Regions from separate parts of the Altericista sp. CCNU0014 genome, predicted to be linked through region 2. Evidence: predicted binding sites of a transcription regulator. Region 2 holds the regulator's gene; the other holds the start of a gene.
The links. Region 2 encodes HrcA, which represses chaperone genes, less so after heat shock. Its sites were predicted from a motif close to TTAGCACTCNNNNNNNNNGAGTGCTAA; they were not measured.
Positions count from the first base shown of each region.

Region 1: groES (co-chaperone GroES) is a predicted target of HrcA. The motif match lies at 4,039-4,065, and genes of this name have one in related genera.

Region 1 covers NZ_CP137338.1:3,531,626-3,539,485, reverse strand. The annotation lists gene R6H26_RS16865 (DEAD/DEAH box helicase) at 1-159, shown strand, start outside; gene R6H26_RS16860 (DUF2945 domain-containing protein) at 297-461, shown strand; gene R6H26_RS16855 (hypothetical protein) at 692-1,507, opposite strand; gene groL (chaperonin GroEL) at 1,972-3,609, opposite strand; gene groES (co-chaperone GroES) at 3,692-4,003, opposite strand; gene R6H26_RS16840 (SLC13 family permease) at 4,119-5,465, opposite strand; gene R6H26_RS16835 (family 10 glycosylhydrolase) at 5,578-6,780, opposite strand; gene R6H26_RS16830 (fasciclin domain-containing protein) at 6,832-7,233, opposite strand; gene R6H26_RS16825 (CO2 hydration protein) at 7,365-7,860, opposite strand, start outside.
Region 2 covers NZ_CP137338.1:5,779,554-5,787,413, reverse strand. The annotation lists gene R6H26_RS27455 (hypothetical protein) at 57-332, shown strand; gene R6H26_RS27450 (clan AA aspartic protease) at 329-697, shown strand; gene dps (DNA starvation/stationary phase protection protein Dps) at 871-1,398, opposite strand; gene murF (UDP-N-acetylmuramoyl-tripeptide--D-alanyl-D-alanine ligase) at 1,690-3,048, shown strand; gene R6H26_RS27435 (ABC transporter permease) at 3,045-3,830, opposite strand; gene R6H26_RS27430 (ATP-binding cassette domain-containing protein) at 3,830-4,813, opposite strand; gene hrcA (heat-inducible transcriptional repressor HrcA) at 5,098-6,198, opposite strand; gene R6H26_RS27420 (rhodanese-like domain-containing protein) at 6,225-6,575, opposite strand; gene R6H26_RS27415 (hypothetical protein) at 7,198-7,860, opposite strand, start outside.

The sequences.
Region 1 (7,860 bases), 2.2 Mb from region 2:
ACTTTAGAAGAACGCATCCACGACACGATCGAGAGCAAGAAGGCGCTGGCAGATCAGGTGGTAGGTGCAGGGGAGAACTGGCTTTCAGAGTTGGGAACCGACCAGCTTCGGCAGTTGCTACTGCTCGATCGCAACACCGTGATCGAAGAAGAAGTCTAGATCGGGACACCACGAGCAAAAGCGAGATTTAAAGCAAATAAACCTACGATCATCAATCTATAAATGGATTGATGGTTGTTCGCTTGAGTAGAAAGACATTGGCAAACCAATTAATGTAAAAAAATGGAGCATTTCTTATGACTGATGAATACAAAAAGGGCGATAAAGTCGAGTGGAAATCTTCTCAAGGTCAAATCTCTGGAGAAGTAATTAAAAAACTGACTTCTCCTATGGAGACTGAAGGACATCACGTCGCAGCATCTCAGGATAATCCCGGACACGATCCAATTAAGGCCAATTAAGACTTGGTGTCTGGACGGAGTACGCGATCGAGGCACTCAGGTTTTATTGTCGTTCGATCCACCCAAACGCAATCGCCGACTCAAACCCTACAGGGTAAATGAATCGGCGATTACGCTAAGCGATCTTTTATTCTAGGCTCGACTGCTTACGGGCAAAATGAGCAGATCGCGTAGCTCTACATCGTGGGTAAAAACTAGGAGTATAGCTACCACAGCTATATTCTTTGTCCCTAACGGCGGAATCGTTGAACCTGAGCGATACCGTAGGGAATCTCTTGAGAATAGTCCGCAAAGCCTCCAGCGAGAGAATATTGCACTGTAGTGGGATTTAAAGACGAATAGTACTCTACGCCTTGCAGCGCGAGAGTTAGCGTCGAACCAGCAGCGAGGGGCTGTTCGAAAGAAATTTTTGCACTGCCGTCATCCTGCTTCGTAACATTCGCATTGATAATATTGCCAGAGCCGTCTAAAACTTTAATACTATCTGTAGCTTCGACATCTTGCAGTGGCGAAACACTTACGTAGCAGAGCGGGCTGTTACCAACCGCAAGTTTGATGTAGTGAGATGGACCAACCAGATTGTTGTATTCAACTTGGTCGCTGCTTGCATTTAATATACGAGAGGCGATCGGTTCACTAGGAGCAGCAGACGAAGGCGTCGTACTGGTAGAAGCTATTCTAGTTTCGGTCGTCGAAGTACTGGAGTTCGTCGTGCCAGTTGTGGTTGTAGTAGACGATGTGGAACTCGTGGTAGACGATGCCGTACCCGTACCTGAGGTTCCAGTACTGGATATCGGTGCCGCACACAACCCTTTAGCACCCGCTGCAGGCGCGGTGGTTGTCGAAGGCGAGCTTTCGCTTGGAGCTACAGGTGCAGTGCTAGGAGCAGTCGTTCCATCGGGCGTCGCGCCCGGAGCAGTTGGACTAGTGGGGCTAGTTGGACTAGCTGGACTGGTTGTAGGCTCAGACATTTGAGCGCGGGCGGCACTAGGCAACAACGCAGCTACCACTAAAGAGGCAAGGGTTAAAGAAACAATCTTTTTCATGGGTTAAATCCTCAAATTGCAATCTGGTTGCAGCTTATTAATTTTGATTTTTAGGCTTTGTTAATGCTTTACCTAAAGTTACGGTTGTATCCAAAGTGCAAGACATTTTCAGGCTATACCAGTAATCTAATGTCTTTAATTCGCAATTACCTCACGCTAAAGAAGGAGTCAACAAACTACTGGATTGAATAGTTAAAAACCCGATCTGCTTTGACGGCTCCATCTAAAGATAGAAACAAGCAAAAAAATGGTTTTGCAATGCACTGCAAGCCAACTACCTCTTTTCTAGAAGAAATTATGGCCTTGGCTGAATTAGCAATCTAAATATTTTTTCTAAACAACATCGTATTTTTGTTGTTTGAGCGATGCTTTTGATTTTTTAAAGCAACAAAGGGGTAGCCAGTAGCTACCCCTTTGTCTGTACGACTGGGCTAAATCAATTCAACAAAATTAGCAGTCACAAATTAGTAGTCAAAGTCACCCATACCGCCGCCAGGGGCACCTGCGGGTGCGCCATCCTTCGGTTCGGGTTTGTCGACGATGATGCACTCGGTCGTCAGCACCATAGCGGCGATCGAGGCTGCGTTTTGCAGCGCCGATCGCGTTACCTTGGCAGGATCTACGATACCAGCGGCAAACATATCGACGTACTCGTCCACAGCAGCGTTGTAGCCGACGTTGAACTCCTTAGATTTCACGTATTCGGCAATCACCGCGCCATTTTTGCCAGCGTTCTCAGCAATCCGCTTGAGGGGTGCTGTCAAAGACCGCGCGACGATTTGAGAACCGATCAGCTGTTCGCCACTCAGATTGGCAGTGGCCCATTCTTCGAGCTGAGGTGCGAGGTGGGCGAGGGTGGTACCGCCACCAGGAACGATACCTTCTTCAACTGCCGCTTTGGTAGCGTTGATGGCATCTTCCAGGCGGAGTTTGCGGTCTTTCATTTCGGTTTCGGTGGCAGCACCGACCTTAATGACGGCCACGCCGCCCGCCAACTTAGCCAAACGCTCTTGGAGCTTTTCTTTGTCGTAGGAAGAATCGGTTTCTTCCATTTGACGGCGGATTTGCTCGACCCGTGTCTTGACTTGGGTTTCGTTCCCTTCCGCAACGAGGGTCGTGCTGTCTTTGGTGATGGTGACGCGACGTGCTTTACCCAACTGCTCCAGTTTGGTGCTTTCTAGCTTCAAACCGGCATCTTCGGTAATGAGCTGACCGCCCGTGAGGACGGCGATGTCTTCCAGCATGGCCTTACGGCGATCGCCAAAGCCAGGAGCCTTCACCGCTGCAACGTTGAGGACGCCACGCAGGCGGTTCACCACGAGGGTTGCGAGGGCTTCTTTCTCGATGTCTTCGGCAATGATCAGCAGGGGACGTCCAGCCCGAGCCACTTGCTCGAGGACGGGCACCAAGTCCTGCACGAGGCCGATTTTTTTGTCGGTAATCAGAATGAGAGGCTCTTCTTGGACAGCTTCCATCCGCTCGGTGTCGGTGGCGAAGTAGGGCGAGATATAGCCCTTGTCAAAGCGCATCCCTTCGGTGACTTCGAGTTCGGTGCTCATGGACTTGCCTTCTTCAAGGGAAATGACGCCCTCTTTGCCGACCTTATCCATCGCATTGGCAATCATCTGACCCACTTCTTCGTCGTTTCCGGCGGAGATGGAGCCAACCTGGGCGATCGCCTTGGAGTCTTCCACAGGACGGGAATGTTCTGCAATCTTGTCGACCAAGAAGCCCGTGGCCTTTTCAATTCCGCGCTTGAGGGAGATAGCATTTGCACCAGCGGCAACGTTGCGCAGTCCCTCTTTGACCATTGCGTGGGCCAGCACCGTTGCAGTGGTGGTGCCGTCGCCTGCTGCGTCGTTGGTCTTGGAAGCAGCCTGACGGATCAGGGCAACGCCGGTATTTTCGATGTGGTCTTCTAGCTCGATTTCTTTGGCGATGGTGACGCCATCATTGACGATTTGAGGTGCGCCAAATTTCTTTTCCAGGACGACGTTGCGACCCTTAGGTCCAAGGGTAACGGCAACGGCTTCCGCCAAAATGTCCATCCCTTTCTCGAGGGCGCGACGCGCGTTCTCGTTATAAATAATTCGCTTAGCCATACAAACTCAACCTCTGGTGCTCTAGTCAATCGTCTTTACTTCAACAAGTCAGCGTTTTTCGCACGCGCAATTCTGCGGATTGTTAGTCCACGATGGCCAAGATGTCTTTCTCAGACAGGAGGACGTACTCGTCGCCACCGAGCTTGATGTCAGTTCCGGCGTACTTGGAGTACAAAACCTTATCGCCAATCTTGATTTCCATTTCTTGACGCGTTCCGTCGTCGTTGCGCTTGCCAGGACCTGCGGCGGCAACTTCGCCGATTTGGGGCTTTTCTTTAGCGTTATCGGGAAGTAAGATGCCTCCAGCGGTCTTTTCTTCGGAAGCGCTGACTTTTACAAAAACGCGATCGCCCAAGGGTTTGACGGTCGATACGCTTAGGGTTACTGCTGCCATATCAATTTTTCTCCTAACGACAAGGGATGTGAAGTTTAGCACTCTCTACTCCCGAGTGCTAATTTACTGGAATGCCGCTAGGGTTCGCAATTGTAGACCTGTACGGGTTCCCGAACTAGCGAAAAATGAGAAACCGCACCACGACGTACAGACAGACTGCGACGAGCTGGCACACTGTTACGGGGATGCCGTACTTCAAGAAAGTTTTAAAGGAAATGCGCTTGCCGTGCTGTTCTGAAATACCTGCCGCCACGATGTTAGAAGATGCTCCCACTAGCGTGCCGTTGCCGCCCAACGTTGCGCCGTACATCATCGCGTAAAACAAAGGCAGGATTTCGGGTGGGAACTGACCTTCAAAATTTGGATCCAAGATGGCAGGGCTGGCTAAGCCGACGGTGACGACGTACTGCTTCAGGAGAGGCACCATTGCCACGACGAGCGGAATGTTGGGAATCAGGCTAGACAGTAGCCCTACGGTAAACAGCAATACTATGGATCCCAGCGCAATATTTTTCCCTAGGATGACTGCCAGAATACCGGAGGCACTGCCAATTACGCCTGTTTTTTCGAGTCCCCCAATCAGCACGAAGATGCTCATGAAAAAAATTAGGGTACTCCAATCCACATCCTTGAGAATATTTGAAACGGAATCGGTTTTGCTGTGATGGCAGAGGAGCAGACACAAGGCTGCCCCCAAGAGGGCAATCGTGGCCGGGGAAATGGGGGTGGGCAAAAGCTCGCCAATCGCAAAAAAGAGCAGGACAAGCGCGACAATGATGCCGCCCGGTGCCAAGATGCGGGGATGCTGAATTTTAATCTTGGGGAGTTCTTCGGGATGTTCTAGCTGAGTGCGCCAAATGCTGGGGAACAGTCTGGGCAGCAGTAAGAGGATTGTGATGATGGCGATCGCCCCACCTAGGCTCAGCTTTCCCAGATAGTCCAAAAAGCTGATATTGACGGCATCACCCACGATGAAGGTGGCAGGGTCGCCGATGATGGTGAGGAGTCCGGCGCTGTTGGCGACAAAGACCATCAAAATCAGCAGTGGGATGAAGTTAATGTTTAATTCTTCCGCCATGGGTGGCACTAGGGGAGCCAACAGCATAACGGTGGTGGCGTTGGGCAGTACGGCACACACGGGGGTGGTGATTGCCACGATGCCGATCAGCAGGCGTTTCCCTTGACCTTTAGCCAGGATGACGATTTGAGTGGCGAGGTACTCGAAGATGCGGGTGGGTTCGAAGACGCGCACCATGACCATGACGCCAAAAAAGAGCGCTAGGGTGGCGTGGCTGCGGCTGATGTAGTTAATGGCTTCCTGTAGTGACAGAATATTGAGCAGCACTAGGAGTAAGGCTCCCAGCAACCCTGCAATCATCAGGTGGGTTTTCTCGCTGATGATGAGGGCAAATACGCTGATAAAGATGGCAGAGGCGGCGATCGCAGACCAATTTTCCATCATGCTACCTCCGAGGTAAAACTGAGTCGATGAGACCGCAACGGACGAATCAATTCTACCTGTCATCGTTTCAGGTTGCGATTTTATCTCTCGCTGGGCTGAAACTCACCTTAGGTTAGCGCGACCGAGATTGTAAAGAATTGGTTGCTAGCAAGGTTTGAAACTGCGACTGTCTCTGGGCGATCGGCTCTGGGGCTTCGTCCCAAAGGCTTTCGTAATAGAAATAAGTAACCCCCAATCCAATGGATTGTGCGGCGCGTGTTTGGGCCTGAATTTGCGCCATGGAGATCTTTTGGTTTTGCAATCCAGTCAAAATCCCCGCCCCAGTCGGAATTTTTTGTCTTGCTTCTGTTAATTCTGGACGAGTGGCCTGAGCCATAAAGCTCTCTAGCGTCGGTCGATAGATTTGCACGATTAGCTCATCCACCCAGCCTTTGCGAATCCAGCCCAACCAGTCTTGCAAATAGCCCTTGTAGGCGGTGTCGTAGGGGTTGGGTGCGACGGAAAACACGGCGTTGGGACGGATGGCTTTGACGCGTTTGTTGAGCTGTTCGATAAAGCTCGAAATTTTGTTGGCCCGCCAGCTCACCCAATGCGGATCGTTGGGGTGAGGCATGCCTGTTTTTTTGGTTTCTTTGGCGTAGAGGCTGAGCGTGTAGGGGTCGTAGCCAAAGGAATTCGGCAAGCTGGTGTGGTCGTCAAACTGAATACCGTCTCCGTCGTAACGGGAAACGACTTCTGTGACTAGATTGGAGAAGAAGGTCTGGACTTCGGGATGAAAGGGATTGAGCCATACCACTTCGCCTGCGGCTCCGACCCAGTTTCGATTGCCGTTGGCCTGTTGAGTGAGCCAGTCGGGATGTTGGAGGGCGAGTTCGGAACTGGGCGGGGTCATGAACCCAAATTCCATCCACGGAATGACGCGCAATCCTTGTTGGTGGCCTTTTGTAATAATGTCTGCAAGCGTATCTTGACCTTGTTTGCCTTTGGGGACAAAATCTTGAATTTTGGCTTGTCGGGCTACGGCGCTGGGGTATAAGGTGTAGCCGGAATTCCAAACTACGGGATAGATCGTGTTGAAGTTGAGTCGGGCGAGATCGGTAACGGCTTTTTGGGTGTTTGCTCGATCGCGCCAGATTACGCTGTCGTTGATGGTGAGCCACACGCCTCGGATATCGGAAGGGGTGCGCTGGGACGATAGGAGGGTTGCTTGGGCCAATCCTTGGGTGGACAACAGGGCAATTAGAAACAGGAGGGGGAGGCGAAGGCGAAACTGTCTGATACGCGCTCTGAGGGTGTGAAGAGTGGTGAGGAGCATGGGAGGAGTGAGGCAAAACAGCAATCGATTTTGGGGCGATCGCCCATAGGGCTAACCCATCAAGATGACGGTATCGATGACGTGAATGATGCCGTTATCGGCTTCGATGTCAGCGGCAACAACGGTTGCGTTTTTAACTTCAAATCCATCGGAACAATCAATTTTGATGGGAGAACCTTCAATAGAGGTAATTATACCCATTTTTGCCAAATCGTCTTTAGTAAACTTGCCGGATGCGACGTGGAAGGTCAGAATGCGGGTGAGTTGGGGGATGTTTTGGACGAGGGTTTGGATGGTGCCGGGGGGGAGCTTGGCGAAGGCGTCGTCGGTGGGGGCGAAGACGGTAAAGGGGCCGGGGCTTTGGAGGGTTTCGACGAGTCCAGCGGCGCTGACGGCGGTGACGAGGGTACTGAAGGCGGGGTTGCTGACGGCAATGTCTACGATGGTGGGCATGGTTTTGGTGTGCAGGGGTGGGAGGCGGGAGAGAAGGGCGATCGGGATGTTTGAAGAGAGGGATTTTTCACCAATCCAAGATGCTGTAGGGGCGCAAGGCTTTGCGCCCTCTTTGCCAAATGCAATGCTATTTACCGATAATTTTGCGATTGAATATCGCGCAGGCGCGCTTCGGGACGCTTGAACCGATCGAGCTGAGCTTCGAAGAAGGCGCGGTTGGCCTGGAGATGTTTTGGATTTGGATCGTCTAAAGGGTACAGCAGTGCCTGACGCAATGCCTGAATGACAGCGGAGGTTACGCAGTACATCGATCGCTGGAAGGTAATCCCGAGCTGAATGAGCATATCGTCTTCGCCACGACAGTGGTTTTGGTAGTACTCCACGAGATAAGGCGGCAGAAAATGCAGCATGTCCTGCATCAACAAGGTGGGCGGAATTCCGGCGGAGCCGACTGGAAAGACATCGGCGTACAAAATGCCATAGTGGAAGTCTTTTTGTTCTGTAGGGACTTGTCCGGCTTGGGCGTTGTAGGATTTGGTGCCTCGGAAGGGGGCGGTGCGGTAAAAGACGGCTTCGACGTAGGGAAGGGCCGCTTCGTAGAGCCACATGAAGCCTTTGGATTTGGGA
Region 2 (7,860 bases):
GTTCAATGATTTCTCAAGTTAAAATAAAGAGAAACCGTTGAAACGAGGTCAAGCCGATGGCAGTTCGACAACCCCGCTACAGCAAAGAAGAGTTTGCTCAACGTGGTGATGAGATTTATGAGTCTCAGGTGCGTCAGCAGGTCGAGAAAGGCAATCATGGCAAGATTGTGGCGATTGATATTGAAACAGGAGCCTTTGAGGTTGCGGATGATATTGTAACTGCATCCGATCGCCTTCTTTCCAAGCATCCCGATGCGCAAACCTGGTTTATTCGGATTGGACACAGAGCGGTTTACCATTTTGGTGCGCGGAGTTTGCGAGAAACTCTATGATGCAGGGCAAGGTGAATCAGAATTGTGAAGCAACACTTCCGGTTGTCTTGAAAAACGTCGACATTATGCAAAGCGTCGATGCCGTGATAGATACGGGATTTTCAGGTTTTTTAACATTGCCACCCGGCATCGTTTCCGCGTTAAATCTGACTTGGAAGGGGCGTGATATAGCAACATTGGGAGATGGGACTTCCTGTATCTTTGAGGTTTATATTGCCACTGTCATTTGGGATGGTGAGTATCGCGCGATCGACATCAATGAATCAGAGACAGTTCCTTTAATCGGAATGAGGCTGTTACGAGGCTATGATTTGCGGATTCAGACAATTGAGGGGGGAACTGTGACGATTGAAGTCTTGAAGTAAAGCAAAATTGTCGGTGAGGCATGCCTAACCAGGGCTTGCAGCGGATGGCCTCAACACCCTGGTGATAACTCAAAAACCCCTTTCTACTGCTAAAGCCTGAGCCGTTAGACCTCGATCGCATCAGACTAGCTGAGTCAAAAAATTAGGGGCTGGCCGCAACCAACCCCCAGAACCTAAGCAATATCGCTCTTCTTAATCAAATGGGCTTCTAAGAACCAGAGCCGCTTGTCGATGGTGCGAGACACCTCGGTATAGAGATCGGAGGTATCGGCGTCGCCTAGGTCGGCAGTCCGATCGATGGCGCTGCGGAGATGCTTCGCATACATGGCATAGCGATCGGCCAACGCCGCAACGTGCTCCGGTCCATCCACCGCATCGAACGGATACTCGGGCAAAATAGAATCCGCTGCCGCAACCCGTGCCGTCCCCAAGGGAGCGCCGCCCAACGCCGTGATGCGCTCCGCAACGAGGTCTATGTATTCTTCTAACTCTCCAGAGAGAGTATCGAACAGTTCGTGGAGCTGCAAGAAATCAGAACCTTTGACGTTCCAGTGAGCTTGCTTGGCTTGGGTTTTGAGATCGAGAGTGGCAGCCAGGGTGCCGTTGAGCAGGGCGATCACCTGCGATCGCACTTCTACGGACAGATCGATTCGGGTGGGGTACAGTCGCTGAGAGACTTTTGGGGCAATAGTAGTCGTCATAACAGAATCCTTTTGCTTTCTAAAACAGCATTTGGGTAAAGTTGCTTGCGCTCGGATGTCGCTCTGCGATTTCTTCCTTCAGCTTAAAGCGTTCTTCGATTCTGTCTAGCTTTCGCTTTACATCCTCAAAGCATTATCGCTTACTCCTAAATCATACTCATAACGACTTCGCTTTGCAAGTCGTTCGCACCGACGCGAGGGTTAGGGTTCAAAATCTGTGGCGTCGGAGGCGAAAACGGCAATCCAGGATGGTAGATTACAGGCGGAGAACTCCTCATCATCCCCATTTTTATGACGTTTCAACTCACCCTAGCGCAGCTTATCGATGTCTTGAATGCGACCCCGCTCCACGTATCGGAACAAGCGCGATCGCAGGTCGCCGTGGGACTCAATACCGATACGCGTGCGATCCGAGCGGGAGAGATCTTTTTAGCCCTGCGCGGGGAAAGTTTTGACGGACATCGTTTTGTAGAACAGGCGATCGCCGCTGGGGCCATTGCAGCCATCGTAGATCGGCCCATCGCCGCAGAGGTACCGCAGATTTTGGTCGAGAATACGCTGCGCGCCTATCAGGCGTTGGGGAGATGGTGGCGCGATCGATTCTCGATCCCCGTTATTGCCATTACGGGCTCTGTGGGTAAAACCACCACCAAAGAACTCGTGGCGGCAGCACTGGCAACGGCTGGTTCTGTCTTAAAAACCGAGGCGAATTTCAATAATGAAATCGGGGTGCCCAAAACCCTACTCAACCTGGATTCCAGCCACGATTTTGCAGTCATTGAGATGGGAATGCGCGGCCCTGGCGAAATTGAGGAGCTGACCCGTATCGCGCGCCCTACGATCGGACTCATTACCAACGTGGGGACGGCCCATATCGGACGGCTGGGTTCCAGGGAAGCGATCGCCCGTGCCAAGTGCGAGCTGCTCGCTACCATGCCTGCCGACAGCATCGCCATTCTCAACGCCGAAAATCCGCTCTTGCTAGAGACCGCCAAGACCGTCTGGCAGGGCCGCACGATCGCCTACGGACTGACTGCGGGAGATCTGCGCGGCACGTTACCGGACGATCGCGCAATTAAAGTCGAAGGCACGTCCTATCCGCTGCCGCTGCCGGGAGAACACAACGCGCTGAACTTTTTGGCGGTCCTTGCCATCATGCAATCGCTTCAGCTAGACGATACCCCGCTCCGCAAGGGCATTACTGTAAATCTCCCCGAAGGACGAGCGCAGCAGTATCAAGTGCCCAACGATATCGTGCTGTTGGATGAAACCTACAACGCAGGAGCAGAATCCATGTCGGCTGCCCTCAAACTACTGGCCCAAACCCCTGGGAAACGACGGATTGCAGTCCTAGGCCCGATGAAAGAGCTAGGAGACTATGCCGAAGAACTGCACTGCAAAGTAGGCGAGCAGGTGGAGGCGTTGAAAATCGACGCGCTCTATATCTTGGACAAAGGCGCAGAAGGAACGGCGATCGCCCAAGGTGCGGGGACAGTGCCCACCCAACAGTTTGAGGAGCATGACGCACTAGCCATGCATTTAGCGAGCGTCGTAGAGAAGGGCGATCGCCTTTTGTTTAAGGCATCCCATTCCGTCGGGCTAGATCGCGTGGTGAATGACCTCAAGGCTCGTTTGCGAGCAGAGACCTAAGCCCCCATCCCGGAATAGTGCCTCAACCCGCGTCGCCACAGCCAGCGGTTAATGCCCCAGAATAAGACGCTCCAAGCCAGTATGACGCCAAAACCTTGCCCCACATCGACAGGAATCCCCACCAACAAACTGGCTGGGAAATAAATGAGATACGGGAACGGCGTCCACATCACCACCGCTCTTACCCCCTCAGGGAAAACATTCAACGGCGCAATCATGCCGGACAAGAACAAATAAAACAAAAACCAAAATTGCTCGATCGCCGTGGCGCGTTCCGTCCAAAAGGCGAACATGGCAAAGGTGTATTGAATCAAGAACCGGAGGACGAAGGCGAGGAGAATGGCGGCGATCGCCAAAACCGCCTCTATCCCCTTCGGCACCCAAAATGATTGGGGATAGAGCGCGAAAAACAGCACCATCAGGGCGATCGTAAAGGGCATCCGGGCAAAGCGCTCGGCAATATGTCCGGCGACGTGATGCCAGACTGGATCGATCGGCTGTAGCAGTCGCGGGGAGAGCCGTCCCTCTACCACTTCCTTTTCAAACTCCCAAACCACCCAGACAATGGTGAGCTGGCGGATCAAAAACACGCTGATGAAGTAGCGCGCAAAGTCGATGGCCGAAAGCGAGAATTCGCCCCCTTCCGCAGCCTGGGTCCAAACCCCCATCATGATGAGGGGCAAGGAATTGGCCAGCACCCATAAAATCAGCTCGGCACGGTACTCCACCATATAGGCGTAGTACACCGACAGGAACACCTTAGATTTGTGAAGGATCTGCATCACTCAACGACTCCAGCCTTAAACACGCGACCGATAATTTCTTCAATGGGCGGGTCGGTAACGGTCAGGTCGCAGACGGGTAGGTCGGCCAGGAGTTTTGCGACGGAGCGGGTCAGGTCTTCGCGATGGACGATAAAACAGACTTCTCGCCCGACAATGGATTCAACTTCGCCGTAGGGCGCGAGTTCTGCTTCTAGCATCGTCTGCTTTAGCTCTAGCTTCACTTGGCGGTACGGGGCAAAGCGATCGAGCAAGCCATCCAAAGCCCCGTCGTAGATCAGCTGTCCCTGATGGATCAGCAGAACGCGATCGCACAGAGCCGTAATATCGGCCATGTAGTGGCTGGTCAGCAGAATGGTGGCGTCAAAGCGCTCATTATAGGTCTGCAAAAATTCCCGGACGCTGACTTGGGCGTTGACATCTAGCCCTAAGGTCGGTTCGTCTAAGAACAAGACCTGCGGCTGATGGAGGAGCGCCGCCAAGAGTTCCGCCTTCATCCGCTCCCCCAAGGAGAGCTTGCGCACGGGTTGGGCGAGCTTCTCTTCGAGGGCCAGCATTTCGGTGAGTTCGCCCACGCGTCGTTTGAAATCGCGATCGCCAATGCCGTAGACTGCCGCATTGATCCGCAGAGAATCCATCGCGGGCAAATCCCAGAGCAATTGCTGCTTTTGCCCCATCACCAGGGTGATTTTTTCTAAAAATGCCTTGCTGCGTTTAAAGGGAATATTGTCCGCAACGCGCACTCTCCCGCTAGAGGGATGAATTAATCCCGTCAGCATTTTGAGCGTCGTGGTTTTACCAGCCCCATTGGGGCCGAGAAAGCCCACCACTTCACCGGGCTGGATCTCGAAACTCACGTCCTTAACCGCATTCACGAGCCGATTTTGACGATTGAAGAAATGCGACAGGGTGCCGCGCAGTCCTGGTTCCTTGATAGCAACCGGATAAACCTTAGAGAGACAATCCGCAATAATGATAGACATACTGTCTATGCTAGCCAACTGTCACGCACTCTGGGTGCTACTTTCGGCTGCTTTTACCGCGATCGAGCTGATTTTTATCCGTTGAAGGAGCCGCAAGATCGAGGTTCTCGCGTTTGTGGCTCGGCAGACGAGCGAGCGACGTGCTAGCCTGGATTATTCCCCAATCGCCAGAACACAGATGGAACGGCACCCTCCAAAAACAGACTGTTTTTTAGGCAAATCGCCAGATTGTTTGGTTGGCATAGATTTCGAGGATTTTCCAAAATCGTCATGAATAATGCAGGCTAGGAAGCTTTGCTGAGCCGAGCGCTCAGAAACTCAGCCGTCCCTTCCACAAATGCAATCACCTTGTCGTAGGCCATGCGCGTAGGACCCAAAACGCCTACGCTGCCGACAGGCGTGGTGCCTTTTTGATAAACCGATGAAACCAGCGCGCAGTTTTGGATGGGTTTGAGCGCGTTCTCCGTGCCGATGCGAATCAGCACGGGAGGGCGGTTGCCTTTTTGGGCAGGCGGTACTTGGAACTCCAATCCTTCGTAAATCAGGGGCCAGAGCCGATCTTGCTCCTCTTCCAACATCTGAATGATGGTCTGAGCCTGAGCCAATTCTGAAAACTCAGGCTGGCGCAAAAACTCAGAAACACCGCCAATTAAAATGGGATTGGCAACGGGCAACTGATTCCGCTGACTGAGATCCTGACAAAGCTGCTTCAAAAACGCTGCAAACTTTTGAAATTGGCGGTCTAGCTCCTCCCAATCAATGGAAGCAAGCTCCGATAGCGACTTGCCACACAGGTGATGATTCAGGAAATTCGATAATAGGTGCAGCTCTTGCTCCAATAGCTCGGAGTCTTCAGATTCCCCAAGGTGCGCTGGCAAATCCATAAACACAGAACGGGTTTCGTAGGTATCCGTCACCAAAATGAGCATCACCCGCTGCGGCTCGACCTGCACCAGATGGAGGTGACGAATTGCAGTCGCAAGCGATGACTGAGGCACTGTAATGAGTGCCACGCAGCCGCTGAGGGTCGCTAAGATTTGAGCGGCTTGGCGCAGTAGGGTTTCAAAACTAGCGTGCTCGGATGGAAGGCGTTTGGACAAAAGCTGCTGGATGCGCTCTACCCATTGATCCGAGGGGGTAATGAGCTTATCCACGTAGACGCGATACCCAGAATCAGAAGGAACCCGACCTGCCGACGTGTGGGGCTGATAGAGCAAGCCCTCCTTTTCAAGCACGCCCATGACGTTGCGGATGGTGGCAGAACTGAGGCTAAACTCGTACTCCTTCGCCAGCGCCTGAGAGCCAACAGGTTCTGCGGTTTCAATATAGTAATTAACGGTGGCCCAGAGTACTTTTTGCTGGCGCTCGGTCAGTTGAACGTACATGACTGTATCTCACAGAGACAAGGGGGCTAATAGCGAGGAATAGAAGGATCGACCGCTAGAGAATAGGCATCGATTCCGCCCGCTACATTTTTGACGTTCGTAAAGCCCTGTTGGATCAACCACTGGCACATCTGGGCAGAGCGCATGCCGTGGTGGCACATGACGTAGGTTTCGGCCTGGGGGTCTAGCTGGGCGGGCAGCGTCGCCATCCATTCTGCGGACTGGCTTAGGGGAAAGACTTGAAATCCAGGTAGAGCGGCGATCGCAATTTCCTGCGGCTCGCGGACATCAATGAGCTGAAGCGGGGTATCCGCCGCTGCGATGCGCTGCGCTAAAGTCTCGACCGTAATTTCTGAAAGCGTGCCATCGTAGGACATAAGCGTTTTGAAAGAGATGTTTTTATAATTCAGAGCAAGTTAACACGAATTTAACATTTAGACGGGAAGTCCCGCGCTGTACCTGATAGGGTCAGCGTCGGGATGAAAGGCGCGGCGTTGAGGAGTTCAACCCCTGAACATTTTTGCCCACCGCGCAAACAGTGAAGGGGTTGGCGACGAACCGCCAAAAGTGTAAGGTTGAGGAACACCAACTAATTACAAGGTTTTTCCACCCCTCCTTTTGTGTGTCGAGAAAAATATCACCCTCGAAAACGTAATGGTGACGCGCCAACGCAAGGAAGAAAGGAAAGCTCAAATCAATATTCATAAAGTCGGCGGGAGGTCTATCTCGTGGACTATAAACAAATTGCCTGCGGACGGGGTTCTGAACGGGGATTGTAAATCTCTTGCAATCTAGGAAAGACCGGATGATGTAGGAACTTCTCAAAGTGCGGTGCTCCTTCAGTGGTGGTACATGAGCCGAGAAGCCCGCGCTGTATGCGGAGCATCAGCGTCGGGAGTATGTCACAAGAAATTAAGTGTATTCTGGCATAGCTTCACAGACTTCGCGCTGCCATGCCAGACGAAATCGGTCGATGCGGATAGCGATGGAGGGAACGACCTAGAAATTACCCGATGGGCTATTTTGCGGAGACTGCTCGTCCTGGGCCGATGGTTTGGGGCTGGGCGTTACAGGCGAAGGTACGACATCCGGCGCAGGAGAAGTCTCTGTCATGGACGAAGGCGAAGCACTCTGTGAAGGGGAAGATGCTGGGATGGGTGAAGGTGAAGCACCTCCCTTCGGAGAAGGGAGCGCTGCCGGAGAAGGGATTGCTTTGGAAGCTGGGGGTTGAGGGGGCGGCGCCGGGGGAATATCTGGCTGATTCAGTTGCTTAAAGAGCTTGTGGGCAAGGTTCGCGATCGCCGTTTGGCCGTTAGATTGGCGGTTGACCCAAGCGATCGCCTGCCCCTCAGACCCTCGAACCATCCGCAGCAGCGCGCCCCACACAATAGCGTTGGATTCGGCAGGGGTAATCTTCAGCGCCGTATCGATGCGACTCGACAAGCGACCCGTGTCGGATAGCAGCATTTCGCGGACTTCCGAGCGGGCGGAACGATCGGATTGCAACACATCTAAGGCAGGCGTCCAGGAGCCATTGACCAAGTAGCCCAGAATCCGCTGTACCGTACTGGCCGAGGGTTGATTGGCTTGGGCTTGCGTCACCCTAGCATGGAGCTGAATGGAGTCAAACTGCGCCTGCATCTCTGGGTTCCAGCGGACGAA